2 regions of the Halomonas qaidamensis genome follow, and region 1 is predicted to be linked to the other one. Evidence: predicted binding sites of a transcription regulator. Region 1 holds the regulator's gene; the other holds the start of a gene.

Region 1 (15,288 bases):
ACAGTTTTTCACCGCGGTACCGTTCGGTATGAACACCACTGAAATGAACGCATGGCTGTATCACGGTGGCGGTCAGGAACTGTGGGATGAAATTTACGCCAACCATAACCTAAAGCCTTTTGCTGTCGGCAACACCGGCACACAAATGGGCGGCTGGTTTAAAAAAGAGATCAACTCCCTAGATGACATGCAGGGCCTGAAACTGCGTCTTCCGGGCCTTGCTGGCGAAGCCATGAACGGCATTGGCGTTAGTACTGTCAACATGCCTGGTTCAGAAATTTTTACCTCGTTGCAAACCGGCGCTCTCGATGCCGCTGACTGGGTTGGGCCTTACAATGACATGGCATTTGGTCTTCACCAAGTGGCGGATTACTACTACACCTCTGCTTGGAATGAACCAACAGCCGTACTAGAAGGCACTGTTAATCTAGACGCCTGGAATGCGCTACCTGAAGACCTTCAAGATGTTATTCGTGAAGCCGCGCGGGCCTCTAACCTCGCCATGATTAGCGAATTTGCCTATCGTAATGCCCAGGCATTGGAAACTCTGGTCGATGAGCATGGCGTTCAACTACGCACCTTCCCGGAAGATGTAATGGCGGCACTGTATGAATCTTCAAAAGAGGCCATTCAACGCCAAGTAGACAATGACGAAGAGTCACGCCGTGTTTATGAATCCTACTCAGCCTTTCAGAAAGTAGTGCGTCCGTTCAGCGATGTAGGTGAATACGCTTACCTGAAAAACCGCGATAATGTCGGTGCCTAGAGACACCACGGTCTGTTAGTAGCACTAAAAAAGGGCGCCAAGGCGCCCTTTTCATTTCTAATGATTGTCAACGTTTTCAGCCATGTACTGCACGAATACGTCCATTATCGTCTAACGCCACCATGACAAAACGTGCTTCGGTCACTTTCTGTCGCTCTTCCAAATAGCGACCATGGGGAGGACGCACCCACACCTCAACATTAATCTTAATCGAGCTACGGCCTATTTCCCGCACGCTGGTGTAAACACTTACCATTGAACCTACACGCACTGGGCTTAAAAAATCCATCGCTTCAATTGCTACGGTTGCTGTGCGGCCGCCTGCCTCTCTGCCTGCGGCCAGCTCGGCGGCTTGGTCCATTTGATTAACTAGCCAGCCACCCGGAATATCACCATAGAGATTGGTATCTTGCCGAGAAGCCAGTAACTTTAAGGTGAGCTGCCCCTGCGGAGCAGGTACATCGTCTAAATCAGTATCCAGCGGTGTCATAAGGTAGTCGCTTCAAAAGGTTATTGTTGTGATGTTGCTGCATCGCAATAGGCTGGTAATAGTTAATCACAAGAGGGGTGTCGTTTGAAGCGTTACAATTTACGACGAACGAGGAAATATCGGTTGCTGCTGATTGTCATTGGTTGGCTTCTAATGACAAGTAACTTTGCCTGGAGCCAGCCAGCCTCGGTGAGCGGCACATTAGGTGCTGTCGGTTCTGACACCATGGCAGGGTTGGTGCTGCGCTGGGGCGAAGCCTTAAACGCTCGCTATCCAGATATTAACCTGCAGTTTCAAGCTGGCGGCTCAGCTAGTGCACCGACTGCCCTGGTGGCTGGTACAACTCGACTAGGTCCTATGTCGCGCCCAATGAGCGAAGCAGAACGCCAGCAATTTATTGACCGCTACGGCTATCCACCGCTTGAACTTCGCGTTGCCCAGGATGCATTAGTCGTGGTGGTGCATCGCCATAACCCGCTGGACACCCTGACACTCCAACAAGTCGATGCCATTTTTTCAACTAGCCTCGCTTGCGGTGCTCCCCAGCCCATCCGGCGTTGGAGCACACTGATAACAGCAACAGACTGGCCCTATGGCCAAATAGCTCCGCATGGTCGAAATCTAGCATCAGGAACCTATGGACTCTTCCAAGAAAAAGCTCTTTGCAACGGCGAGTTCAGGCGCGATATCAGCGAACACCTAGGCTCGTCAGCGGTCATCGCTGCTGTCGGTGAATCCTTCAACGCCATAGGCTATGCAGGCTATAACCATCTGAATTCCATGGTACGTGCACTTCGCCTAGTAGATGAGCACGGCACCGCTATTGCGCCTGACGAACGCTCCATACAACAGGGAAACTATCCATTGTCACGCGACCTCTATCTTTACGTTAATCTGCCTCCCAGCGAATCACTACCGCCCGTGGAACAAGCCTTTCTATCGCTTATTTTTTCCGACGCAGGTCAGCAGATTGTTAAAGCAGCAGGCTTTGTGCCGCTCCCTAAACGCCTACGCGATGCTCAGCGCCAACGCCTGTGAGCTGTCATTTAATTGTCACAAACAAACGATAGGGTAAGGAGACTCGACCATGCATGCTTATTTTTGTGACGGCTTTCGCTTTTCTATGATGTCGACATGACTCCTCCTCGGCTACCCTTTTCGCGTCAGCCGCTGCGCCACATGCAAGACAGACTTGCCACTGGGCTTATTACCGCCGGTGGTATTGGTGTCTTATTGGCCATTTTAGCGATTGGCATTTTCCTAATATGGGAAACGCTACCGCTGCTCGCTTTTGGCGACACAGTCTCTCTCAATAAACTTTCGCCCCTGGCCTGGGGCACGTTAAAAGCCGCACTGGCTGCCATGCTATTCGCAACACCCATTGCCCTGGGTGCAGCGATGTACTCAGCGCTATTTATGTCAGCACGTCTTCGTAGCCGTTTAAAGCCAACGCTTGAACTGATGGAAGCGGTACCTGGTGTTGTCATTGGCTTTATTGCCGGTTTACTACTCGCCCCTTGGGTAGAGCGACACCTGGCCAGCACCCTACTAATCATCATTTGGTTACCACTTAGCGCCGTCTTTGCGGGGTACCTGTGGCACCGGATTGCTGCCCGCTTTCGCCAGCGGCTGCCGCTTTCCTGGGCTGGTTTATGGCTTCTTCCCTGGCTGGCCGGCATGACGGTTCTGGCTATGTGGATGGCTCCCCTTATCGAGCAGCATTGGCTTGGCGGCGATCTGCGTCGTTTGTTGGATCAACGTTACGGTCTTGATTACGCCACGCGAAATGCATTAATTGTAGGCATTGCCATGGGGTTTGCGGTGATACCCAGCATTTATTCGCTTGCAGAAGATGCGCTCGCGGATGTGCCCCCTACTTTAATGGAAGGCGCCCAAGCACTAGGGGCTAGTCGCTGGCAAGCGCTTTGGAAAGTTGCCCTACCCACTGCAGCGCCCGGCGTTTTTTCAGCCGTGATGATTGGTGCTGGCCGCGCCGTTGGCGAAACCATGATTGTCTTAATGGCCAGCGGCAACACCGCACTCTTTAGCGCCAGTCCGTTTGAAGGTCTACGTTCACTATCAGCCTCTATCGCCATTGAACTTCCCGAGGCATCACCGGGTGGGTTGACCTACCACTTGCTGATAATGGCAGCACTGGCCTTATTCATTTTTACTTTTGTGGTGAACACGTTAGCTGAAATAGTCAGGCAACGCCTGCGCCGACGCTATCAACGCTTAGGAGGCACACGCTAATGCATTGGCAGCGTGTTGGCTTGTCAAAAAGCAGTTTTTCAAACATAAACGGTAGCGGGCTCTGGCCGTGGCTTTGTGCTGCCTGTGTGTCGCTTTCGTTATTAATGTTGGCATCATTAATAACGCTATTGGCGGTTCGCGGGCTAGGCCATTTTTGGCCAGCATCTCTTGAGGAAGTCACCCTAAATTCAGGTGAGGTTGTGATTGGACAGCCGGTACGTGAAATGGCGCTGCCTAAAGGAGCAGGGACTGAGCGGCTCTATTTCACTGGTAATCAAGAGGTGACGGGAAGCAACTGGCACTGGATTGCCATTGATGACATTAGCCAGCAGACCAAGCCAGCAGATCTTATCCGCTTAACGCGTACCCCATGGGGCGATTTTATCGGCCGTTTAACCGCTATGGAGAGTGGCGATCAACGACTAACAGACCAGGCAGCCTGGGCCTTCATCCAAGATGCGCTTGCCTTACCCGTCAACCAACGGCCCCCTGGAACGTTAGTGCTAGCTACCGCAGACGGCCAAACCCTTCGTCAACCGCTGGCGAATGTTAGCCACTTTCAATCGCCGAACGCTATGTCTTGGGGGGAAAAAACCATCGCCTGGGGGCAGCGCATCTGGCAATTTCTAAGTGAAGGCCCACGTGCTGCGAATACAGGCGGAGGTGTGTGGCCAGCCATTTTTGGCACCGTATTAATGGTCATTTTGATGTCAGTGATCGTTACCCCATTTGGAGTTCTCGCTGCTATTTACCTTAACGAAATTGCCCATCAAAACCGCTTAACACGTTTGGTACGCATTGGCGTACGAAACCTTGCAGGCGTGCCCTCGATTGTTTATGGCGTGTTTGGTCTTGGGGTATTTGTATACGGAATAGGCGGCTCTATCGATAGCTGGTTTTTTAGTGATGAGTTGCCTTCACCCACTTTTGGCACCGGTGGCCTATTGTGGGCATCGCTAACACTGGCTTTGCTCACATTACCCGTGGTGATTGTTGCTACCGAAGAAGGGCTTGCTCGCATACCCGATGCACAACGGGAAGGCGCGGTTGCACTGGGCGCTACGCGTTTTGAAATGTTGACGCGGGTTGTGCTGCCCATGGCAACACCCGCCATGCTAACCGGGGTAATTTTGGCGATTGCTAGAGCGGCTGGAGAAGTAGCGCCACTAATGTTAGTTGGCGTTGCTAAGTTAGCGCCTCAAATGCCTGTAGATGGCGACTTTCCCTACCTTCATCTAGAGCGCAAATTTATGCACCTCGGCTATCATTTATTTGATACTGCCTTTCACGGTGAAGATGTACAGGCTGCCATTCCCTTGGTTTTCGCTACCGCGCTACTACTGGTGTTAATTGTGCTAGTGCTTAACCTAACTGCCATATTTCTGCGTCATTATCTAAGGCGTCAGCGAGGAAACGAATGTTAGCGTCCTTATCGTCCGACAAGGTGGCTCCAACACCCGTGACGCATTTTTCAGCTGAACAACGCTGTTTGAGCATTCACCACTTTCACCTCGCTTATGCGGGGAAAATGGCGTTAAACGACCTAACGTTAGACCTACCGCGCCACAGCGTAACGGCCTTTATTGGCCCCTCTGGCTGCGGTAAATCAACGCTGTTGCGCGCAATCAATCGGCTACACGACCTTAATGAATCGGTAACACATAGCGGCCATATTCAGCTTGAAGGACAAGATATTCATGCACCAGACATGAATGTCACCGAGTTGCGGCGGCGCGTTGGGATGGTGTTTCAGACGCCAAACCCTTTCCCTATGTCGATTTATGAAAACGTTGCCTTTGGCCTACGTTTACAACAGCGTTTACCCAAGCGAAAAAGAGACGACATCATCGAATGGGCTCTAACATCGGCAGCGCTATGGGATGAGGTAAAAGATCGGTTACATCGCTCGGCGTGGCAGCTATCCGGAGGCCAACAACAGCGCCTAGTCATTGCTCGTACGCTGGCCGTGCAGCCAGATGTGTTGCTACTCGACGAACCAGCGTCAGCGCTAGACCCTATCTCAACCTTAAAAATCGAAGAGCTAATCCGTAACCTAAAGTCACAGCTAACACTGGTGCTGGTTACCCACAATATGCAGCAAGCCGCGCGGGTTTCTGACTACACGGCTTTTTTGCAGCACGGTGAACTCATTGAGTACGGGCCAACGGATCAAGTGTTCACCAACCCGCGTTTACAACGCACCGAAAACTACATCACCGGCCGCATTACCTAGGCCCTAAAGACATTACGTCAGGAGTGCTCAATGGATATTACGAGCGATACCCACAGCCAGCATATCTCTCGCCAATTCAACCAAGAATTGGAAGAGCTAAAAACCCACCTGATGGCCATGGGCGGCCTGGTGGAAAAACAAGTGCAAGATGCAGTTTTTGCGCTACTTGAAGGCGATAGCCGTCTTGCTGAAAAAGTGCGCGATAATGATCGCCAAGTAAACGACCTGCAACTGCAGATTGACGATGAATGCACCCGCGTACTGGCTCGTCGTCAGCCAGCGGCTTCCGATTTGCGCTTGGTGCTAGCGGTGATTCGCGCAACATCTGACCTTGAGCGCATCGGCGACGAAGCCAGCAAAATTGCTCGAAATGCATTACTTTTAAGCGAAAATAGCGGCAATATTCGCGGTCTAGTAGAAGTGCGCCATATTAGCGAGCATGTGCGTAAAATGTTACGCGATGCGCTTACCGCTTTCGCGCGTTTTGATACCGAACTTGCGATGCAAGTTGTCCGCGAAGATGAGTTCGTTGACGACGAGTACGGTAGCGCCATGCGCTCACTAATGACCTTTATGATGGAAGACTCGCGTTCGATTAGCTCCGTACTTAGCATCATGTGGGTGCTACGCGCCTTGGAACGCGTGGGTGATCATGCCAATAACCTAGCTGAGTACGTCGTCTACCTAGTAAAAGGGTTAGATATACGCCACAGCGACCCCGATTCTATCGACCCGCAAGTGCTTAAAAAATCTTGACCTAGCACTCAATTCCTCCTGCAATACGCCCAGATAATTTATCTGGGCGTTTTTATAAGGAGCAGGCATGTTGGATGCGATAACAGCGCTAAGTCGTGGTACACGTCTGGTGTACACAAAGGGCTTGCGGCGCTATATTTTCCTACCCATTCTGGTCAATATCTTCGTTTATGCTGGCATGCTGAGTTTTGTAGTCAACCGCTTTTCTGGCTGGCTAGACAGCGCAATGATGATGGTACCAAGCTGGTTAGAGTGGTTGTCATGGCTCATCTGGCCTCTGTTCTTTATCAGTCTGCTGCTGGTAATCTTTTTTACCTTTACCCTGGTTACCCACTTAATTGCCGCACCTTTCTATGGATTTTTAGCAGCCAAGGTAGAACGCCAAGCGACAGGGCGTGAACCACTGGACGACCGCGGGCTAGCCAAAACCGCCGTCGACGCCTTAGGCCGCGAGCTAGTCAAACTCGGCTATATTCTGCCTCGTATGCTGATACTGTTTGTCATTAGCTGGATACCCGGCCTAAACCTGATAGCCCCTATTTTATGGATACTCTTTTCTGCCTGGATCATGGCGATTACTTATTTAGATTATCCCATGGATAACAATAAGATAACTTTTAGAGATATGCGCACACGACTATCGCAACAGTGGTGGCCCAGTCTCACCTACGGCGGATTAATTATGCTAGTGACCTGGATCCCCCTTGCCAACCTGTTCTTGATTCCCGGCGCGGTGGCAGGTGCCGTATTAATGTGGGATGACCATTACCGTGGTACGCGCGACATTACGTCTCATCGCTAATGGCCTATCTGCTATAACGCTAGCCCAACCTATTTGTTACCTTAAGGTTGTTTGGCTTACCTAGTGTTATCAAGATTAAGCATAAGCCTTGTTAAGAAACAAGGCTCCTACAAGGAATACGACCATGCTGACCCGCGCACTCTGGCTGACGGCTCTCCTCTCTAGCAGCGTCTCTTTTGCATCGGCTCACGACGTTCAAACCGACCAGTTAAGGATTGTTCACCCTTTTGCCACACCAACTCCTCCTGGCGTAGTAAACGGTGCCGCTTATCTGGATATTACAGCTCGTACAGAACCCGTCACACTAGTTGGTGCGCAGTCACCTGTGAGTGACAGTGTTGAGCTGCATGACATGCAAATGGATGGCGATATGATGACAATGCGCCATGTCAGCGCCATTGAAATCGCTAAAGATGAAACACTGACGATGCGCCCAGGTGGCGGCTATCACCTGATGTTAATGGGCTTACACCAGCCACTGGTAGAGGGTGAGCGTTTTCCCATTACGTTAGAGTTTGCTCAACAAGACGACATTGAAATAGAGGTTTGGGTACAAGATGCCCAGCAAGGAAGCACAGATGCTGATCACCATCATCAGCATTAATAACCACAGCGTGCCATTGCCCTGAGCGGTGCCACCATATAAAAGCCCCATAGAAGTGGGGCTTTATTAATAAAAACGCGTGCTTTACCTCATAAATTTAGCCGTCACACTGGTTACCAGCGTGTACTGCTCCCCTCTTCACGATTTAGCTCTTCAGCACGATAACCTGATTTAGCTTTAGACTCTTCATCATCTTTGCTATTACGGCTAGAAGGAGAGTAGGTCAGCGTATTTTCGTTATCGTTGATTAAATCCTTAGCTGAATAGCTCGCAGGACCCGAGGTATTGCGCGATTCAGGCTGAATAATTTCTTGATTATCAGCGCGTTCCTGATTCAGCTCTATAGAAGATTGCGCAAATGCCATTGGGCTAGTGATTAGACCAAACAACAAACCTACAACAGCTGCTTTTTTAATGAATGATGTCAACAACATACCTAAAACTCCTTGACCACCTACTACATGGAGTAACCGACAGGCTAATAATACGAGATACCTTTTTGTCAGTCACCAAGCACTATATTTGAATATATTAGCTCTAAGCACTCACTATAACTCAGGCATTAACAAGGCAATAGGGTATAAACCCCCTTTCAACTACCAATAAAATGTGAGCTACACACAAAAATTAATCTACGCAAAAAATTAGACCCCACCTAGGTGGGGTCTTGAGCACTCTTACTGATCGCGATGTGCACTGCTGGCTTCCTATCCATTTGAGGGACTCCAACCTTGGAATTAACCCTAACCAGCGTGATAATCGTCGAATAATTCAATCCTTGAATTTAAGAGCATCCGTGCAATGAAACATCCGTGTTGCTAAATGGCTCATCCATAAGAGTAAGAGCTATACTGACTTTAGAAAATATCAGTTACTAAAGTTAATACTAGACGGGTAAGTCTTACATGCCACTATTTTCTTCTGGCAATTCTTCCGTGCTGTCATAGCCAGCATCTGATTCGCCATGTTCCATTGAGTTAGGTTCCATGTCGCTAGCGTTATCGCCTTCGTCATGGGTCAAATCTTGTTTGTCATACTCACCAGTTCCTGTAGATCCAGCAGTTCCGGTAGTGCCTGACGCGTCATCAGACTGGCTACCAACCGGCTGTTCATCTGGAGAAATATTATTCGCTGGGTCTGCTGGCTCTTGAGCGAATGCCGCAGGACTAGCAACTAGACCGAACGCTACACTTAAAATACCAGCTTTCTTGAGTAGTTCCTTGGACATCATATTCCATCTCCTCGATCGCTGTTCAATACTGCTTAAATGGTAAGAAAGATTGCCTTTCGGCTTACCAATTCCTGTGGTGTTCTCTCTTACTCACATACTTGCATTCGTTATGCCAAAAGCCAAAAAAAAACAATAATTTTTTAATAAACAAAAACTTAAGGAAAAAACAGAGGCGCAAGCACAACATAAGTCTTTCGAAATAAGGGAGGCAAACTGGTTAGAAATGGCACATGAGCATTATGTATCCATACTTATATGACAGCATGGCACACTTATACAATATTTGTATTTACAAGCCCTATGTCAGGCTATGCTCGTTTTCAACAATCCGGGAGGAGGGAAAAACACAGCGAAAGAGGGCTCCTTCGCCAGGATGGGATTCAATGTGTAGCAGTGCATCATGTCTTAGTAGTACATGCTTCACAATCGCAAGGCCAAGGCCCGTGCCACCCGTCGCTGTACTACGCCCTTTATCAACACGGTAAAAGCGCTCTGTTAGGCGTGGAATATGAACCGGGTCTATCCCTTCACCGTCATCATCAACGTCAATGCAGGCGCCACCATTTGGTAGCGTTTTCCAGCGAAGCGTTATCTGACTTCCTGTTGGGGTATACCGCACAGCGTTAAAGGCAAGGTTAGAAACAGCACTATGCAGCTCTTGTTCGCTACCAATGAGCCGCGCATCACTCTCAAGCACAACATGAACACTGTGTTGTTGATTAGAAAGTGCAAGCGCATCGCGGCGGATACTATCGAGTAACGGTCCTACCGCTAGCGGTTGGTGATCCTCTCCCCCTTGATCAATTTCTAACCGCGAAAGTAGCAGCAAATCATTGACCAAATTTTGCATGCGTTTAGTCTGCTCTTCCATCTGGCCAATCCCGCGACCTAACCGCGGCGGCAACTGATCTTTCAGCTCGCCGTAGGTTTCTAAATACCCCGTTAACACTGTAAGCGGGGTACGTAGCTCATGGGAAACGTTCGCCACAAAGTCACGACGCATCTGCTCTAAACGATGGAGGCGAGTAATATCTCGCGCCATTACTAAGCGTTCATCATCGCCATAAAGGGTAATTTGATATTGAAGGATGCGCCGTTCATCGATGGGCGACGTCAAGGTTAGCGGCTCACCGTACTTACACGCGTTAAAATAGCTGATAAATCTTGGGTCACGAAGCAGGTTGGTAATGTGCTGGCCACGGTCATGAGCCGTTTGTAGGCCCAGCATTTCTGTCGCTGCGCTGTTCCACCACTCTAGGTCACCATGCCGGTCCAACATAACTACGCTATCACGCATTGCTTCAGATGATTCCTGAATACGTGCCAACGTCGCGCGTAAGCGGTTCTGGGTAATCCGTTGGCTTTTTTGATAGCGATACAAGCGATCAAATAGCTCACCCCATATCCCGTTCGCTGCGGGGGGTTCATCATGGGGATGAAGCGTTAACCATTTAAATAGCGCACGTAGTTGACGTAAATGGTAGCCAAGACAAACGGTAAGGCCCGCCGCTAGACCGATGCCTGGAACTGCCACCAGCCACCCTAGGAAAAGGCCTAGCATTGCCCACAAAACAAAGCGCCACAGTTCTCGGCTCCACAAACGCACGGTTACACCCGGGCAGAGAAGCGGTATCCAGTGCCACGCACCGTTTGAATAAGGTTTTGGTGGGCTTCCCCGAGGGCCTTGCGTAAACGACGAATGTGGACGTCTACGGTACGCTCTTCAACATACACGTTACCGCCCCACACTTGATCAAGTAACTGGCTACGTGTGTAAGCGCGTTCTTGGTGGGTCATAAAGAACTGCAGCAAACGATACTCTGTCGGCCCCATTTCCAATGCTTTGCCATAAGCGCTCACCCGATGGCTGACAGGATCTAAAAGCAAGCCATTGATTTCGATAGGATCTTCGACGCCACGAGGCGTAGTACGGCGTAACACTGCTTTTAAGCGCGCTACCAGCTCACGGGGCGAAAAAGGTTTGGTGATATAGTCATCAGCGCCAGCTTCAAGCCCCTGAATCTTATTATCCTCTTCGCCTTTGGCGGTTAGCATGATTATAGGCACTTCTGCTGTCGCTTCTTCACGCTTCAAACGCCTTGCCAGTTCAATACCACTGGTACCGGGCATCATCCAATCCAGCAAAAGTAGATCTGGCTGATGGTCAACCATCATGGCGTGGGCATCCTGGGCGTTATCCGCTTCAAGTACGCGATAGTCAGCCATTTCAAGCGCCACGGCGATCATTTCGCGGATAGGCGCTTCATCATCGACAATCAAAACGGTCTTGGCGGTCATTCCAGGGGCCTCACGGTGTTCAATGAAAACTGGTTCGAAAGAACAGTTCAACAAAACAGTTCAGTGACATGTCAATGACGATAACACCATGACTTGATGACAATTCTATGACAAAGACGATATTTAGCCAGTGATTGGCCACCAACTCAGTACTATTCCTGCAAAAATCAATAAGCCAGACCAGTGATTGTTTAGAAATGCTTGGAAACAGCGGTCACGCTCACGGCCAGCAATTAGCCGCTGTTGGTGGGCAAACGTAGCGGCCATCCCCGTTAACCCAAGCCAGAAAAACCCTCCCAAACCAACACGTATTCCCACCCATGCAAGTAGCAACAATGTCGCTGCTTGCAGCACACCAATGATAAAGCGGTCAGCACTACCAAACAGCACCGCGGTAGATTTAATGCCAATTTTAAGGTCATCGTCGCGGTCGACCATGGCGTATTGGGTATCGTAAGCCACTGTCCATAAAACGTTCGCACTAAACAACAGCCACGCTTCAAACGGAACGTACCCCAATACTGCACCGAATGCCATGGGGATCGCCCAAGAAAACGCCGCTCCTAAAAACACTTGTGGGAAGTGGGTATACCGCTTCATAAAGGGGTAAATAAACGCTAAAACAACACCGCCGATTGAAAGCAGCACCGTAAACCAGTTGGTCAGCAACACTAAAACGAAAGCGGCGGCAACCAGCGCGATAAACAGTAGCTGCGCTTCGGTTTCACTGATACGCCCAGTGGCTAATGGGCGATGCTTAGTGCGCTTTACATGGCCATCAAAGTGACGGTCAGCGTAATCATTGACCACGCAGCCCGCGGCACGCATCACATACACACCAGCAATAAAAATTAGCAGCACATTACGCTCAGGCACACCGTCAGCCGCTATCCAAAGCGCCCATAACGTTGGCCACATCAGTAGCCAGGTGCCAATCGGGCGATCTAAGCGCATTAAATGTAAAAAATCTGCCACTCGGGCCCATCCCGTTGGCCGCAACAGAGAACGATCCATGCTTACCTCTCAAAAAGAATACGCTGGCACTAGCCTAGCGCGAAGGCAGGTCAAGATCATCTGCCATGCTTGATAAAAAGTATTCCTGTACCAATAGCGACAGTCCGCTGTGCTGAAACACTGAGCGCCGCCCCCATACACTGTCTGCCAATAGCGCAGACTGTTCGACGACAAAACGTGGCTGATGGCGGGTAGCGTAAAGCGGTCCACGCACTAGATCGGGCTGTCGAAACAACCAACTGCCTAACGAGCGCTCGCCCAGCCCTTCCAAGCCTTTGCCTTGTAACTGGCTAAGTGGCGCTACCGAGCGCGCAACCACCCAAGGTTTATTTCCCACACACAGTGCCACTTCCCTTAGCCAGGCATAGCGTCGCGGGGCAATGCCAAGCGCCAGCGCTTCATCACGCAGGGGAAAACCAACCGTTTGGCGCAGCAGTTGCACCCGAAACGCCTTGATGTCGCCTGCGACGGTTAGCCGTGTTGTCAAGGAATCCTTCGAGGCTACCCACTGCCACCACGGGGCGCTCATCCCAGGACGAGCCGCCGCAACGGGTAGCCAATGAGTAAATAGTCGATGAGTAACGAGTTGGTGAGGGACTAGAGAGGCTTGCCGAAAAGTAGGGGCGTTCACCAGGGTCTCCGAGGCGGTCAATACATATAGAGCTAGTGTAACATGGTGACCATACTGGCTTTTGTTCCACCGACTTTTGGTGACTGCATGCCCGCAATCGATACACAACTACTGTCCAACTCACATTCAGCGCTGATTATTATTGGCACTGGCATGGCGGGGATTGGCCTTGCACGAGCCTTGCGCCGGCAAGGCGATACACGCACCATTACCCTCATCAGCGCGGATAGCGGCGATGATTACAGTAAACCGCTGCTCTCCACCGGCTTTGCGAAGCGCTTAACGCCCGACCAGCTGGCACAGCGCAGCGCCCGCGACGTTGCCGAAGAGCTTAATGCCGAGCTAATTACCCACACCCAGGTCGTACACCTGCATGTGGATAACCAGCGCATAGTACTCAGTAACGGTCATCAGCTTCACTACGATGACCTTGTACTAGCGACTGGCGCGGCGCCACGTACACCCTTTAGCGTGCCGGAAAACGTCGCCAAACGGTGCTTTACGGTGAACGATTTAGACGAGTATCGCCGCTTTTATGATGCCTTGGCGGCAGCGCCTGCACGGGTAGCAATTGTGGGGGCTGGCTTGGTGGGCTGTGAATTCGCTAATGACTTATATGCTGGCGGCCATCAAGTCACCCTTATTGCGCCAGAGCGCGCGCCACTGCCACGTCTACTGCCCGAACCGTTAGGCCAAGCACTGGGTAACGCTTTTCAAGCAGCAGGTATTCAGCTTGCTTTAGGGCGCACCCTACAAACACTGACGCTTAACCCCGACAATGCCCTATCGCTGCACCTTGATAATGGCGACCACTATGTTGCCGACATAGCGTTACTGGCCACCGGCTTAACGCCGCGCAGCGAGCTTGCAGAAACTGCCGGGCTGGCGGTGTCCCGCAGCGGCATCATGGTTGACCGCCAATTACGCACCTCGCAACCCCACATATTTGCGTTAGGCGATGTGGCTTGCGTTGAGGACGTAAATGCAATGTACGTGCAGCCCTTGCAAGCGTGCATAAAAGCGCTGACATCGACACTTACCGGAAAGCCAACCAGCGTCAGCTTTGGCGCATGGCCTGTGATAGTAAAAACGCCCTTACTACCCGTTGTTGCCTACCCACCTGCAACCACGCCAGCACGGTGGCAAATTGAGGGAGAAGGAAACGAAATGACAGCCATTGCTGAAAATAAAGACGGACGTTTGATTGGATTTGCGTTGACAGGTGGCTGCGTGAGAAGGAAAGTGGAGCTTTCCAGAACGGCCCCTGCGCTGCTAGGCTGATTCTCGCCGCATTTACGGCTAAGCTGAAAAAGCTAACCAGCTGAGCAATGCTGCTAATAACATCGATGAACTTACGCTTGATTTTCACATAGGGAGATACCTTTATGCGCAAACCTGAACTCGCCGCCGCCATTGCTGAAAGCGCTGATCTATCCAAAGACAAAGCAGGTCAAGTGCTCAACGTTATCTTGGACGAAATCACCAATAGCGTGGCCAAAGGTGAAGATGTCGCTCTCATTGGTTTTGGAACGTTTACCGTGCGCGAACGTGCTGCACGTACTGGCAAAAATCCACAAACTGGCGCGCCACTGCAGATTCCTGCCAGCAAAAACGTTGCGTTTAAGCCAGGCAAAGCGCTTAAGGACGCCGTTTCCTAATGAAACTCAAGCTGACGCTGTGGCTACTGAGCTTACTGCTTAAAAGAGCCCTGCGACGCAAACCGCGCTTTCGGGAACAGCTTGAGCGAATGCGCGGTCTGGACTGGGGTGTTGCCACGGAAGACCTAAGCATTGCACGGTATTATCGAATGTCACCAAAAGGCATCACTACCGGCAAAGGCTTGCCCGTTGACCTAGACCTTGAGCTACGTTTCCGCGATCAAGATACCGCGTTAAAAATACTCAAGAAACCTACACAACAGGCCTTTCTCGACGGTATGCTAGCCGGTGAAGTTCGCCTAGTGGGCGACTCTGCTGATATGAACAAGCTACAGAAGCTACTGAAAAATATGTAATAAACAGCCCGCCACCTTAAAGTGGCGGGCTTTTTTCTTCCTTTCTTTTTGTTTACCACTCAGCGTGTAAAGCATTGCCCAACCGGGCGGTGATATAAGCGTGTACCGCCAAGGTGCTGTATTGATGCGGGTTGGGGCGAGTTTGTCCGCCCACTCACCTATAAAGCCGGCTGGGCGGGGAGTGTCAGTAAACGTG
Region 2 (15,288 bases), 870 kb from region 1:
GATCGAAGAATTTAATGATGAGATCAAAGAAGCTGAAATAAACTGGGAGCTGCCCAACGGCGGAGCCCGAGTTATTAAGCCTGCTGATTATAGTAATCTTGGTCAAAAACCCAAGCTAGAGCGCCAGGAGCATCCAGGGCCATCCAGGGTGCTGTCTGATTTTCGCCGTTCTTTTTCAAATTCTGCCAGCTCAGCTAAGTCAAAAGCTAATGCACATTTCTCTTGGTCTCGTAAAAACGAGCCGCGTAAAAATGAGCCTCTCAAACACGAGCAGCCGTCTACTGTCGGGCACTCCACGTCGGCGAAACATTCATCTGTTCAGTTAGATAACGCTTCGGTCGAGCACACGCTGGGCTTGTCTGCTGTTGCTGAACCTGAACGCCGGGAGCCGAGCGTATTTATGGCCGACGAAACCCCTAATGTTAATGCCGAGCCTCAGAAAGCACACACATCAGCTTTCACGGACGCTTCTAATTCTGATAGCTCTGGCTCGGGTATCTCTAGCGCCGATAATGTCTCTAGCGCTGATAATAGTGAAACGCAGCCAACATCTGAACGGGCCGAGAATTCGCCGCTGGATGCCGGTGACCAAGTGGCTAATGCTGAGAAAAAACAGGCAGCATCCCCACAAGAAACAGTAACTACTGATCCTCAAATGTCTGAAGAGACGGTGTCAGAGGAAGTAAACAACTCCTCGATGAGTTCGATGAGTGCTGAAGAAACAGCAGTAAAAACCGCGCCAACGGCGGAGCTAAGCGAAGAGCAAGCAGAGCCAACGCTAAGAGTCGAACCGGAAGATGCAGCACATCATGCGTCTGGCGTGCCTAAGCGACGCCAGCTCCGTTCAGACACTGCTGGTGAAGAGAGAGAGTTAGACGATGATGAGGTTGATGAATACCGCTTAGTCGACTTCGAAGGCATTGGACGCTCCTTTAAACGTCGCTTAATTGAGCGCCGTAAAGAAAAAGCGCGTAAGAAAGCCGAAAAAGCTAAACGTGCGGAAGCTCTCGCTAAGCAAAAAGCTGAACGCAAAGCGCTTGAAGCTGAACGTAAGGCGCTTGAAGCGCAACAGCGTCGTGAAGCCAAAGAAGCGGCAGACGCCGAAAAAGCCCGTATTGCCCAAGAGCAAGCAGAAGCGCGAGAGGCGGCTGCAATGGCTGCCGCTGCGGAACGTGAAGCGGCACAACATAGTGAACCGACAGTCTCTACTCGCGACGTTTACGACGATAGTTACGATGATAGTTACCACGATGGTGATAACTATGAAGTTGGCTACGACGATGACGCACCTGAAATAGGGTATCGGGATAATGTTGTTCGTACGCATCCCACATTAGAAAAAGCGTTACGTCACGATGTTAATAGCGAGCGAGCCCGAGATACGCTAACTGACGCTGCTGAAATGGTCGTAATTAGTGTGCTTTCGCGGGAACCTGAAGGGTTTGATGGCGGAAAGCTGCTTGAGCTAATCATGGCCTGTGGCCTTCGTTATAGCCGTGAAATGGGGGTTTTCCATCGTTTTGAAACTGAAAGTTTCGACAGCGAACTACAGTTTTCAATGGTGAATGTCCTTAAACCAGGTACGTTCCCGATTGAAGAAATGGATGAGTTTGTAACCCCTGGTATTACGTTCTTGATGCCACTACCGGGTGCTGAAGATAGCTCAGCAGCGTTTGAAGCCATGGTTGAAACGGCGATGGTGGTCGTACGCCATATGGGTGGCGAGCTTAAAGATGAGAACCGTAGCGTAATGACGGCACAAACCATTGAATTCGCAAGACAGCGTGTTCATGAGTTTGAGCGTCGTCATCGTCTGCATCGTCAACTTCAAGCGCGTTAAGCAGCACATTACGTTAACACCCGCCTTCCCTAAGAAGGCGGGTGTTTTTGTTACTAAACACCTGTTTTTGTATGCCGGAACAATTGAATGAGTCAGCCTGAAACCATACTGCTAGAAGAGATTAGTCAGCTGCGCGCTGACCTGGATGATGCAAACTACCGCTACTACGTGTTGGACGAGCCAAAGCTGACCGATGCAGATTATGACCGCAAGCTGCAGCGGTTGAAGCAGCTGGAATCTGAATACCCTGAGGTAGTGTCACCTGATTCCCCTACTCAGCGGGTAGGGGCCGCGCCAGCAGAAGGGTTTCCTGAAGTTGCTCATGCGATTCCGATGCTGTCGTTAGATAACGCTTTTAGCCGTGACGACATTACGGCGTTTGCCGAGCGTGTTGCTGAACGCTTGGAGTGTGAGGCTGGGGAGATTGAATTTAGCTGTGAGCCGAAGCTCGACGGTGCTGCAGTCTCGCTAGTGTACGAGCAGGGCGTACTGGTTAGTGGCGCGACCCGTGGCGATGGCCGTACGGGGGAAGGTATTACATCGAATTTGCGAACCTTACGGTCTGTTCCGTTAAAGCTAATGGGTGACAGCATTCCAGCGCTGTTAGAAGTACGTGGCGAAGTCATTATGCGCCACGCGGGTTTTGAAGCGCTCAATGATCGAGCCAGGGAAGAAGGCAGCAAAGTATTCGCTAACCCGCGTAATGCGGCGGCTGGCAGCCTACGTCAGCTTGATCCGCGAATTACCGCAACTCGCCCATTAGAGTTTCATGCTTATCAAGTTGCCCGCATCGATATGATGCATTTGGGTGACGGCGCGCTTAGCAATGACGCAATGACAACCCATAGCCAGCAAATGGAAAAGCTCAAAGCGTGGGGCTTTCGCGCAAGCGCCGAACTTCGGACTGTCAATGGCCCTGAGTTGGTAGCCGATTACTGCGAGCGGCTGGGTGAAAAGCGCGACCAGTTGGGTTACGACATTGATGGCGTCGTGATTAAAGTAAACGACCTACGCCAGCAGCGAGAACTTGGCTTTGTCGCGCGCGCGCCACGCTGGGCGGTAGCGTTTAAGTTTCCTGCCCAGGAAGAAGTCACAACGCTAAACGATGTGGAATTTCAGGTAGGCCGTACCGGTGCAATTACCCCGGTTGCTAGGCTAGCGCCGGTCACTGTTGCCGGTGTGACGGTATCGAACGCTACGCTGCATAATGCTGATGAGATCACTCGCTTAGGTGTGATGATTGGCGATACGGTGGCCATCCGGCGTGCAGGTGACGTGATTCCGCAGGTGGTGCGGGTAGATATCGAAAAGCGTCCGGCCGAGGCGCGAGAAATTATTTTTCCCGACCACTGTCCGGTGTGCGGTTCAGATATTGAACGGCTGGCAGGTGAGGCGGTCGCTCGCTGCTCGGGTGGGCTTTATTGTGCCGCACAGCGCAAAGAGGCCCTGAAGCATTTCGCCAGTCGTAAAGCGTTAGATGTGGATGGATTGGGTGAAAAGCTGATTGAACAGCTGGTGGACCTGGACTGGGTGAAAACACCGGCGGACTTATTTCACCTATCCGCTGAGCAGCTTCAGGAGTTGCCACGCATGGGTGAAAAGTCCTCGGCCAACTTAGTAAATGCCTTGGATAAGGCCAAGCACACCACGCTGGCACGCTTCATTTACGCCTTGGGTATTCGGGAAGTAGGCGAAGCCACAGCGGCAAACTTAGCCAGCCACTTTGGTACTCTGCAGACCCTGCAAGAAGCTGATCAAACAGCGCTGGAAGCGGTTAATGATGTTGGCCCGATTGTCGCCGCTCATGTTCACACCTTTTTTCGTCAGCCCCATAACCTAGAAACGCTGAAAGCCTTACTTGATGCAGGTATCACTTGGCAGGAGAGTGAAGTAACGCAAGGCCCAACGCCCTTAGCAGGTCAAACCTGGGTGCTCACTGGTACGATGGACAGTATGACCCGCGATGAAGGAAAAGCGCGGTTACAAGCACTAGGCGCTAAAGTGGCAGGCAGTGTTTCCAAGAAAACCACCTGTCTTGTGGCAGGCGAGGCCGCAGGCAGTAAGTTAACCAAAGCAGAGCAACTGGGCGTTGAAGTGATCGATGAAGCCACCTTTATCGAGCGTCTAGCTGCCTGGGAGCAGAGTGAATGAGCCGTTTTATATGAGCCGTTTTATAGAAGTGCCCGCGCGACTACTACCGCCGGAAACGCTGGATGCGTTGCTTGAAGCATTTGTGACTCGTCAGGGGTATGACACCACTGATACTGGCGCAGGTATGAATGGCTGGGTAGCCGAGCTTAAACAGCAGCTTGAGCGTCACGAGTTGATTATTGCTCACGACCTAGAATTGGAAATGACCGAAGTGATGACCCTCGCCCAGTGGCGCTCCTTTGGGCGAGATCTTGCCGACGATGAGGAAGAGGGCGATTACTGAGCGCGTATTAGTGCACTGATAATTCGTCGTCCTGGATGTAAATGGTCCACTAACGTTAGCTCTAGCGGCATAGGGTCATCACATAGTCGTGAGGCAATGACTTCGGCGCAGAGCGGAGCACTGGAAAGTCCCCGAGAGCCGTGAGCGGTCGATATCCACAGCCCTGAATGGTGCTCACCTTGGGTATCAGGCACGTTAGAAGCATCTTTTTGCAGCGCCACGTAATCCTGTTGCCATGCGTCGGCATGGGGTACTGGCCCGGCGTAGGGGCTTTTGTCAGGGCTGGCTGCCCTTACTGCAGCACGACCTGCTAGCGTGTCAGGGCTCAGCGCCACGCCCGCAGTCTCAAGTGTTGCGACCCATTCAGGCAGTGTTTGGCGTAATTCATCAATATTGCGCTGATGATCTGCTGTTGTAACGTCGCTCGTGGCGTTATTAGGCATAAAGCTGGCCCCAAACGTCAGCACGCCTTCCACTGGCGGCGACACATAGCCGCCCGCGCATACCACACGTTGCGGGCCTTGAACTCCCTCAGGAAGCTTCATTTCGCTTACCTGGCCGCGAACTTGTTGTAATGGAAGCGCTGCCGTTTGTTCAAAGCGGTTAGCTAACGACGCATTGGCCACCACAACGTGATCAGCGGTCAGCGTTTCACTGCTGGCCAATTCAACCTGCCATGCGCTGTCGTGGGGCTGTAGATTGGCTACTTCCCCGTGGTGCAAGGTGATATTCGCATGCTGTAGCAGGTGTTTGCAGAGTAGTTTGGGGCGCACCCAGCCTGCCTGGGGATAAAACAGTCCATGACCCGCAGTGATGGGAAGACCCACCAGCTCACTAAGTGTCTCGCTTTGCGCAGATACCACCGCTTCTGGCAGTGGGTGGCGTGCCATAAAGCGCTGCTGGCGAGTAGCCTCCTTGTCACTTAACGCCAGTTGTACCACGCCACACGGCTGCCACAGCGGCGTTTCCTGTGGTGAGGTGAACGCCTGCTGGCTAAGCCAGCGCTGGCTGTAGAGAAGCCCTGATAAATAGAACCGACTCTGGTGATTCGTTTCCGCTGCTAGCTTTACATACAGCGCTCCCTGGCGATTACCGGAGCCACCTGCGCCAGGAGCATCGCGTTCAATGACCGTTACCTTAATCCCGCGCTTGGCCAACGCCGCTGCTACGCTGCAACCGGCCATGCCCGCCCCAATAACGACCACATGGTTAGCAGGCTTGTCCGTAGGTGGCATAAACCAAGGCGTTGATTGGCGGCGAGTGTCTTTAGGCGGTGTGTCGATATAGCCTGCTAACATTTCCCGCTTCCGCCCAAATCCAGGCACCTTTTGCCAGCTAAACCCCGCTGCTTTTAATCCTCGTTTAACGACACCTGCGCAGGTAAATGTGGCAAAGGTGGCCCCAGGGCGAGAGCGCGCGGCCATAGCGTCGAATAGTTCAGGCTGCCACATTGCTGGGTTTTTAGCAGGCGCGAAGCCATCTAAAAACCAGGCGTCGACTTGGCCGTCTAACAGGTTCAACCGTTCGGTTGTATCGCCAAAGTGCAGGTCGAGGGTTACTCGGTCGCTGAGATGAAGACGATGAATACCGCTGACTGGTTCTGGCCACTGGGCGCATAGCACCTGTGCGTAGTGCGCCAAAGAAGGCCAGGCGTTTAACGCGCGCTCAAGAGACGTCCGATCAAGAGGGTATTTCTCGGTGGATAACAAATGCAGGCGCGCAGTACTCTGTGCGTGCTGTTCAAAACAGGCCCATGCGCACAGCATATTAAGTCCGGTGCCAAAGCCTGTTTCGCCAATCACAAACGCGCGGTGGTGTTGCCAATTCGCAAAGCGCTCGGGGAGGTGATTCGCCCCCAGGAAAACGTGCTCGGTTTCAGCCCGGCCATCTTCCCTAGAAAAATACACATCGTCGAAAGCGTCTGAATGGGGCGACGTCTCGTCCCAAGTGAGTGAAGGGGCGCTTAATGCCAAGAGCGGAGGCAGGTCAGTGGAGCGTTGGGTCACGCGGATATCCCATGGTGTGAAAATGAGTGATATAAATTGGTTAAAAAATGATCAACTTGTTGATGCGGGCATTATCTCTGGCCTAGAGAAAAGCGTCCGCCGAGTTTTCACAGAGTTTTCCACAGGCTCTGTGAAAAAGAAGGCGGACTCCTCACACTCGCCTCAATCGGTCAAGGCATAACTTTTTTAAACGGCTTAACAATTACCTTGGCATAGACCCCTGCAATGATGTATGGATCCGCGTCTGCCCATGCTTGCGCGGCATCAAGGCTTTCAAATTCGGCAACGACCAAGCTGCCGCTAAAGCCCGCATCGCCTGGGTTATCGGTATCTATAGCCGGGTGAGGCCCTGCCAGAACCAAGCGGCCTTCATCACGCAGCTTTTCCAGACGAGCAAGGTGATCCGGGCGTGCCGCCAATCGGCGCTCCAAGCTGTTGGATACATCTTCACTGATAATAGCGTAAAGCATGGGGATAACTCCTTGAGTGCTGGGGCGGTTGTCCAGTGTCGAATTGACCGCGCCCTTGTAAGCGCGCACCATGGCGAGCGCCTGTAGACCGTGAAAGGGAAACAGGATGCCTGTTTGTTCACACCATTTTTATTCACACCTTCCTATTCTGACAAACTCGCCACATGGCGTCATGCTTATGCCCTTACTTCCTGCGAACGATCTTCCTGCGAACTATCTTCCTGCAAACGCTCTGCCTCCGGTGTTTGATGTCGACCAGCGATACTCGGTGGATTTACACATGCACTCTACCGCGTCAGACGGCGCACTAACCCCTACTGCGCTAGTAAAGCTATGTGCTGAGCGTGGCCTTACCCACATGTCGCTGACTGACCATGACACTATGGATGGTGTTGACGAGGCAAGTGCGGCAGCAGAGCAGGCAGGCTTATGCTTGATACCTGGCTGCGAGTTATCTACGCGTTGGCAAGGGATCAATATTCACGTTGTGGCGCTTATGCCCGGCGGCTTGCAAGGGCCTCTGGTAGAGGGGCTTAAGCAGCAGCGCGAAGCACGTATCCAACGCGCTGAGGTGATCGCTGAGCGATTAGAAAAAATGGGCTTACCAAACGCGCTAGAAAAGGCACGCGCCCAGGCAGGCAGCGACCGCCCCTTAGGCAGACCCGATTTTGCCCGCGCGCTGGTCGCCGAAGGTGTGGTTGCTGACTGGGCTGGCGCGTTTAAGCGCTATTTAGGCAGTGGTAAAAAAGGCGATGTAAAAGCCCACTGGCCAGAAATCAGTGAAGCAGTGGCCTGGGTGGTTGCCTCTGGCGGCGTGGCGGTGCTGGCGCACCCGTTGCGCTATGGGCTTACCCGGCGCAAGCGAGGTTTGCTGATGGATGCCTTTCAAGCTGCAGGCGGGCAAAGCGCTGAGCTGGTGAGCGGACAGCAAAACCCTGATAGCACCCGTGATCTGGCTCGGCAATTGGTCGAACGCAACTTATACGCCTCTATGGGCAGCGATTTTCATTTTCCTGGCAGCCATGCCGCCCCCGGCAGTATGAGTGTCATACCACGCACTGCTGCGCCGCCAATTTGGCAGCATTCGCGCTTAATTCATTTACGCGATGCACCCAGTGGCATGTTAGGCCCTGGGTCTTAAAGCGCATATCGGCTAACCTTGAAACTAAATGGACAACGATGTGCCCACGGGCAGGAGCAAGTGATGAGTCAATATTTTCAGATTCACCCCGAAAACCCACAGAAACGCTTGATTGATCAAGCCATCGATATCATCCGTAAAGGTGGAGTGGTCGCGTACCCAACGGATTCAGGCTATGCACTGGGCTGTCACTTGGGTGAAAAAAAGGCCATTGAAAAGATCAAGTGGCTGCGCTCGTTAGACGATAAACACAATTTCACACTGATGTGTTCGGATCTTTCCGAGATTGGCACTTACGCTAAAGTGGATAACGCCGTATTTAGGTTGCTCAAGGCTCACACCCCAGGGCCTTATACCTTTATTTTAGATGCCACCACCGAAGTGCCGCGGCTGTTACTGCACCCGAAGCGCCGTTCTATTGGCGTACGCGTGCCCGACCACCGCATTACCCATGCGTTGCTTGCTGCGCTGGGTGAGCCTCTGATGAGCGTGACGTTGATTCCAGTAGGCGATACCTTGCCAATGAGCGACCCTGAAGAGATCCGCGACCGCTTTGGGGCACATCTTGATGCCATTATCGATGGCGGAGCCTGTCACCTTGATCCCACCAGTGTAATTGATCTACGCGAACTGCCACCCAAAATCATACGGGAAGGGCGTGGCGATATTTCGCCGTTTGAGTCTTAACGCTGTTTAGAACCCCGGTCATGAAAGTGGCTTCAACATGCATAAAGAAATCGCTTTAGCCAGTTAATAGACGTTTTCTAGCTAAAGCGATGTTTGCTTCGTGTAAGTGCTTTGTTGTTTGTAAGTGCTTTGCAGCTTGTAAGTGCTTTACTGTTTTAGGCTTTCGTCGTCTTCCCCCGTTTTCGCTGATTTCTTGCGTGGGTCTTCTGTTTCTTCATCCAGCCATGTGCCACAGCGTAGACAATAGCGGGCGCGTTTTTCATGGTGGTCGTGGCCACAGCCGGGGCAAGCTTCTTCTGAGTAGCGGTCTTCGCGGATAGAGCGGATAACCTGGGCGGAAAATACTCCGGTCGGCACTGCGATAATCGAGTACCCGAGCAGCATCAAGATCACCGTGATGGTCTTGCCGACTGAGGTGGCAGGCACAATGTCGCCATAGCCCACCGTGGTCATGCTGACGATTGCCCAGTACATTGACATCGGTATGCTGGTAAAGCCTGCTTCCGGCGACTCGATGGTGTACATCAGCGCCGCAAATAGCATCACCACCATCATAATGCTGCTAAAAAACAACAAAATTTGGCGTAGGCTGCGTTTGAGTGCACTGATGAGCAGATGTGCTTCCCCAACAAACTCCATTAAACGCAGAATACGAAAGATGCGTAAGACACGCAGAATACGAACAATGACGAGCCCGTGAGCGCCGGGTACAAGCAGTACGAGCCAAGTAGGCAAAATGGCTAGCAGGTCAACAATGCCGTAAAAGCTTTTCAAGTATAAGAAAGGGCGCTCTAGGCAGTAAATCCTCACCGCTAGTTCAATCGTAAATAGCAGCGTAAATACCCACTCTACATAGAGAAAAATGTGTCCGTAACGCTCGGAATAACTGTCTACGCTGTCTAGCAAAATGACAGCCACGCTCATTAAGATGGCGATAATTAGCGCAATATCAAAGGCTTTGGCCCCCGGCGTATCGGACTCAAAAATAATATGAAAAAGTCGCGTGCGAAGTCCTTCTGCACCGGGAGTTAATTGAAAACTCATCGCGTCATCCTAAAGTGGGCTAAATGTTTCTAGCGTAGCGTGGTTTGATAGGCGAAGCGATGCGCCAACGCTAACGCAGCAACGCCGTAAGCGGGCGTTGGTTGCCCGTTGTCCGTCAGTGCCGTGGTCAGGGTATAAGCATCGCTGCGGGCGTTTTCATTCAGCTGTGGGTGGGCGGCCAGCGTGGCTAACGCCTGTTGTGTGATGGTTAGATGCTGTGCAAGCCCACTGTCGTGATAGGCATCCAGCGCCATCGTGGCCCTGTGCAGCCACTGAGCCGGTGTGTCAGCCTCAGGTAGTAACCACTGCTGCGCGCCTAACGCATTTCCACGCGCCGCTTTGCTGGTATCCGAAGGACGCAGCGGCACGCTTTCTGCAAGCACCAAGGCCAGCGACCAAAGCGCCTCTGGAACCCCCGCTTTTAATTCCAGCTCAACCTCACAAATAGTGGCTTGAGCGCCACCGCTGACAATCTCCCCTTCGTCTAGCACTAGCTCGATGTGGCTGTCTAGCCAGTCGATTTGCCAGCTGCGCCGAGTAAAGTCGGTGCGCAGCGCAGGGCGTAGCGCTGATATCGCTGTGCTTAATGAACCTTCAAAAGGCGGCAGGGCAGCCAAACCACGTTGGTCAAGCTGCGCACCAGGGACTTGCCACTCCCACTCTTGTCGGGTGGAAAGGCCACCGCCACCTTTACCAGCGGTTTTTACCGTTTGTAGCACGCGATCATCTATTTGGCGTAGGCGCACAGCAATTCGTGCTTTTGCCATATCCCCTGCTGGTGTATCGAAATAGGTGTTCGCAAGGTGCTGCTGTTGGGGTGATGTGGCTAGCACGTAGTGACTCAGCAACGCGTTCCGCTGGGCGGGGGCAAGGGCAAGTTTAAGCTCGATTTCTGTTGGTTCAGAAATAGGCGATGAAAAAGCAGTTGAATTTTTCATGACATTAGCCACCTTTTTATCGTGACGTTTCAGTTAAATTTTGATGACATTATGAACTTTTCATGACGGCGGCTGGCGCACTCTTTATACTGGCGCCCGCCATTTCCAGGCTCCCCGAAAACAGGCTAAAGGCTATATGGTTACCCCCAATCCTTTTTCTGCGATGTTTGGCCGCTCGCCATTCCAGCCATTGCTGGCCCACATCGTCAAGGCCAATGAATGTGCCGACCAATTGTTGCCGTTTTTTGAAGCATCGCTTGCTGGCGACTGGGACACTGCATCTGAACTGCGTGAAAACGTCACTCGCTTAGAGCATGACGCCGACACGCTAAAAACAGAGCTACGGCTTAATCTGCCTAACACGATGTTCCTTCCCGTCTCGCGTTCTGATTTGCTCGACCTTATCAGTGTGCAAGACAAGATCGCCAATAAGGTGCGCGACATTACTGGCATTATGCTTGGCCGTAAAATGCGCGTGCCCGATGAGCTGGCTGACCCCATGCGCGATTATATGCGAACCAGCGTAGCTTGCGTGGCTCAGGCGCGTCAGGCGTTAGAAGAGCTGAAAGACCTACTTGAGTCCGGTTTTGGGCGCAATGTGTCTGATGTCATGCAAAAGATGATCCGCGAGCTGCACACCCTTGAACACCAAGCTGACGATCAACAGATCACCATTCGGCGACAGTTGTTTGCGCTTGAGAATCAGCTTCCACCGGTCGACGTGATCTTTCTTTACAAGATTATCGATTGGGTTGGTGAGCTATCCGATCGCGCCGAACGCGTGGGCAGCCGCCTACAGATTTTGACCGCCCGCTAAGGAAATTCCATGCAGATTATTGTCCAGAACAGTGAAATCTTCATTATCCTGGCCTGTGTGTTTGGCTTTTTTATGGCTTGGGGCGTTGGTGCTAACGATGTAGCCAATGCGATGGGGACTTCGGTAGGGTCGAAGGCTATCACCATCAAACAAGCCATTATTATTGCGGTTGTCTTTGAGTTTTTAGGTGCTTGGTTAGCGGGTGGCGAAGTGACCGCAACCATTCGAGGCGGGATGCTTGACCCCGTATTGTTAGCAGATAACCCTCAGCTATTGGTTTACGGCATGCTTTCCGCGCTGCTGGCAGCTGCTATCTGGCTAATGATTGCATCGGCGCGTGGCTGGCCAGTGTCTACTACCCACTCTATCGTAGGCGCTATTGTTGGTTTTGGCGCGGTAGGCCTTGGTGTAGAAGCGGTTGCCTGGGGCAAGGTAGGTCAAATTGCATCTAGCTGGCTTATTTCACCGCTGCTTGCAGGTACGATCGGCTTTGTACTGTTTAAGTCGGTGCATCATCTTATTTTTGAAAATAAAGACCCCTTCAGCGCTGCAAAGCGTTATGTACCAGGGTATATCTTTTTGGTCGGCTTTATCGTTGCGATGGTCACCCTGACCAAGGGCTTAAAGCACATTGGTTTGGACCTAAGCTTTGGTCAAAGCCTGCTGCTTTCTGTTGTCATTGGTATCATCATTATGGCGCTCGGTGTGATCATGGAACGCCGTGTTAAATACGTTCAGAACACCAGCGATCACTTTGGCTACGCCAACGTTGAACGGGTGTTCGGCGTACTAATGATCTTTACGGCCTGTGCGATGGCGTTCGCCCATGGTTCTAACGATGTTGCCAACGCTGTAGGCCCACTGGCAGCAGTCATTAGCGTTGTGCGTAGTGAAGGCGTTATTGATAGCGCGGCGCTTGTGCCTTGGTGGGTGCTGGTGCTGGGTGGCGGCGGCATTGTGGTCGGCCTTGTTACTTACGGCCATAAAGTGATTGCCACCGTAGGTACTGGCATTACTGAGCTTACGCCAAGCCGTGGCTTTGCCGCTACACTGGCTGCCGCGACTACGGTAGTACTGGCATCGGGTACTGGCTTGCCGATTTCAACCACCCATACGCTGGTAGGGGCGATCTTGGGTGTGGGGCTAGCACGCGGTATGGCGGCACTTAATCTGCGTGTTATCGGTACGATTGCGATGTCATGGTTGATCACTTTGCCTGCAGGCGCTGGCTTGGCTATCCTGTTCTTCTTTATGTTTAAAGGCATGTTTGGTTAATGCGGAAGTAAATCCGCCATAGTACGCCCTTGCTCGATGCTAGTTTAGGTCGATAACGCAGCGGCACCTTCACGCAAATTAGCCTGTTTCCGGGTTGATTTGCACAAGAAGGTGCCGCTGTTTTTTGCGCTCTGTTAAAGTAAACGCGGATATTTTCATTTACCTGCTGCCGGAGAGCGGCCCTTGGACACACGCTTCCCTTTTGTTGATTGGTTTCGTAACGCTTCCCCTTACATTAATGCCCACCGGGGACGAACCTTTGTCATCTTAATTGAGGGCGAAGCCATGGCGTCTGGCCGAGGAGAGCAGCTGATACAGGACTTAGCGCTGCTACACACCTTGGGCGTGCGGTTAGTCGTGGTGTTTGGTATTCGACCGCAGGTACACGAAGCGTTGACGACTGCTGGTGTCGAGCCAACACGGGTGGATGGTCGCTGGGTAGCTGACCGAGCGGTGATGGCCCATGTGGAGCAGGTGGCAGCACATCAGCGGCTATGGTTAGAAGCACGGCTTTCTTTAGGCCTGCCTAGCACGCCGCTGCACGGGGTGGAGCTAAGCGTAATTTCTGGCAACTTGGTGACCGCCAAGCCCCTTGGTGTACGTGAAGGCGTCGATTTTGACCACAGCGGTGAAGTGCGTCGGGTGCGCGCGAGTGCCATTGAAGGGCTGCTGGAAAAAGGCTCTCTGGTGTTGCTGCCACCGCTTGGCTTTTCCAGTACGGGTGAAGTGTTTGATTTAGATGCCTCAGAAGTGGCGCAACATGCTGCCGTCGCGTTGAAAGCGGATAAGCTCATTCTATTAGGCGAATCAGAAGGGCTTGAAGACGAGCAGGGCGCACTATTACGCCAGCTTTCTCCGGCAGAAGCTGAACCTCGACTGCAACAGGCGTCGCCGGGTAGTGAGTTGGCCCGCCACTTGAACGCCGCCTGCACAGCGGCCCGAGAAGGGGTGGCGCGCACCCACCTGCTTTCTTGGCGTAACCACGATGCCCTGTTAGGGGAGTTATTCACTCGCGACGGCGTTGGGACCATGATCACCCAGCACCGCTACGAGCAGCTGCGCCCGGCCACATTAAACGATGTCGCTGGTCTGCTAGAGCTGCTGGAGCCGCTTGAGCGACGGGGCATGTTGGTAGCTCGTTCGCGGGAGCGGTTAGAGCACGAAATTGACGATTACATGGTCATTGAACGTGATGGCATGGTGATTGGCTGTGCCGCGCTGCATGTTTTCCCTGACACCACTGTGGGGGAAATGGCCTGTGTCGCCGTGCACGGCAACTATCGCGGCGGTGAGCGCGGCGAGCGCTTGGTGGAAGCATTAGAGCGACGCGCCCGCCAGCGTGGGCTGACCGAAATGTTTGTACTGACGACGCACACGGCCCATTGGTTTGTCGAACATGGTTTCCACTCGGCAAGCTTAGATGACCTACCGCCGTTAAAACGTGAAGCCTATAACCACGCCCGAAAATCCAAGGTGCTGGTCAAGACGTTAGCGCGATAGAAAAATGTGGATAGTAGTGTAGTTGTCGCACATGGTTACTACTTAAGTAGAAAACTGAGGATTAGGTAGAAAGCTGAGGATTAAGTAGAAAGCTAAGAAGGGCGGCTTGGCCGCCCTTTTGATAACTAATGTCTCAGGTATTCAAAATAACGCCGCCGTTTAAGTGCAGCGTTTGACCGCTCATATAAGACGACTCTTCACTGGCAAGATACACATACGCTGGGCCAATTTCACTCGGTTGGCCGGGGCGCTTCATAGGCACTTGCCCGCCAAAATTGGCGACCTTCTCTTCATCAAAGCTGGCGGGAATTAGCGGTGTCCAGATAGGCCCAGGAGCCACGGCATTAACTCGAATACCTCTATCCATTAACGACATCGCCATGGACCGCACAAATCCCTGAATGGCGCCCTTCGTGGCGGTGTAATCAATCAGCGTGTCGTTGCCTTTAAAAGCGTTGATTGAGGAGGTGGAGATAATGGTATCGCCATTGTTTAGGTGAGGCAGCGCCGCTTTAGTGAGGTAAAAATGACTGAACACGTTGGTTTGAAACGTGCGCAGTAGCTGGTCATCAGGAATATCCGTGACATCGTCCCAGTCATACTGCTCAGCGGCGTTATGAACCACCACATTGAACTTGCCAAATGCTTGTAGGGTGCGTTCAACAATGTCGCGACAAAAAGCCGGTTCTGCCACATCACCTTGCAGTACCAGGCAGCGTCGTCCTTCTGCTTCTACTAAGCGTTTGGTGTCTTCGGCATCTTTAGGCTCTTTAAGGTGCACGATAACACTATCAGCACCTTCACGGGCGTAATGCACCGCCACAGCTCTACCAATACCGCTGTCGCCACCAGTAATAATGGCAATTTTATCTAACAACTTATCGGCACCGCGATAGCTTTCGCGAATATACTCCGGCGTTGGTTGCATTGCATGTTCAGCGCCAGGCTGTTGATTCTGATGCTGCGGGGGTTGCTGTTGATCGCTCATGTGCGTCCACTCCTTTGTTGGCACAGATGGGTTGGTATTGCTTTTAAAGCTAGCCTATTAAAAAGCTGCGAAATTGAAAGAGCATAAGGGATTACTTATATGTATTTACATTTGCGTGTTTACATTTACGCATTTACATTTTTAAGAG

Evidence for each region. The regulator PhoB, encoded in region 1, activates phosphate uptake and scavenging genes when phosphate is short. The targets are predictions, from matches to a motif close to TGTCATANNNNTGTCANA.
Region 2: K1Y77_RS03695 (CYTH domain-containing protein) is a predicted target of PhoB. The motif match lies at 10,592-10,609, and genes of this name have one in related genera.

What each region holds. Positions count from the first base shown of each region.
Region 1 covers NZ_CP080627.1:3,685,472-3,700,759, forward strand. The annotation lists gene K1Y77_RS16600 (TRAP transporter substrate-binding protein) at 1-766, shown strand, start outside; gene K1Y77_RS16605 (acyl-CoA thioesterase) at 843-1,256, opposite strand; gene K1Y77_RS16610 (PstS family phosphate ABC transporter substrate-binding protein) at 1,341-2,294, shown strand; gene K1Y77_RS16615 (ABC transporter permease subunit) at 2,391-3,509, shown strand; gene pstA (phosphate ABC transporter permease PstA) at 3,509-4,933, shown strand; gene pstB (phosphate ABC transporter ATP-binding protein PstB) at 4,927-5,742, shown strand; gene phoU (phosphate signaling complex protein PhoU) at 5,773-6,498, shown strand; gene cysZ (sulfate transporter CysZ) at 6,566-7,300, shown strand; gene K1Y77_RS16640 (copper chaperone PCu(A)C) at 7,425-7,904, shown strand; gene K1Y77_RS16645 (hypothetical protein) at 8,018-8,338, opposite strand; gene K1Y77_RS16650 (hypothetical protein) at 8,806-9,135, opposite strand; gene phoR (phosphate regulon sensor histidine kinase PhoR) at 9,434-10,741, opposite strand; gene phoB (phosphate regulon transcriptional regulator PhoB) at 10,744-11,433, opposite strand; gene ubiA (4-hydroxybenzoate octaprenyltransferase) at 11,557-12,447, opposite strand; gene K1Y77_RS16670 (chorismate--pyruvate lyase family protein) at 12,482-13,078, opposite strand; gene K1Y77_RS16675 (NAD(P)/FAD-dependent oxidoreductase) at 13,166-14,359, shown strand; gene K1Y77_RS16680 (HU family DNA-binding protein) at 14,464-14,736, shown strand; gene K1Y77_RS16685 (hypothetical protein) at 14,736-15,092, shown strand.
Region 2 covers NZ_CP080627.1:778,233-793,520, forward strand. The annotation lists gene K1Y77_RS03655 (cell division protein ZipA) at 1-1,840, shown strand, start outside; gene ligA (NAD-dependent DNA ligase LigA) at 1,928-3,991, shown strand; gene K1Y77_RS03665 (YheU family protein) at 4,002-4,274, shown strand; gene mnmC (bifunctional tRNA (5-methylaminomethyl-2-thiouridine)(34)-methyltransferase MnmD/FAD-dependent 5-carboxymethylaminomethyl-2-thiouridine(34) oxidoreductase MnmC) at 4,268-6,280, opposite strand; gene K1Y77_RS03675 (YciI family protein) at 6,451-6,750, opposite strand; gene K1Y77_RS03680 (PHP domain-containing protein) at 6,929-7,891, shown strand; gene K1Y77_RS03685 (L-threonylcarbamoyladenylate synthase) at 7,955-8,578, shown strand; gene K1Y77_RS03690 (ion transporter) at 8,726-9,622, opposite strand; gene K1Y77_RS03695 (CYTH domain-containing protein) at 9,652-10,560, opposite strand; gene K1Y77_RS03700 (TIGR00153 family protein) at 10,697-11,377, shown strand; gene K1Y77_RS03705 (inorganic phosphate transporter) at 11,387-12,652, shown strand; gene argA (amino-acid N-acetyltransferase) at 12,836-14,152, shown strand; gene K1Y77_RS03715 (SDR family oxidoreductase) at 14,286-15,140, opposite strand.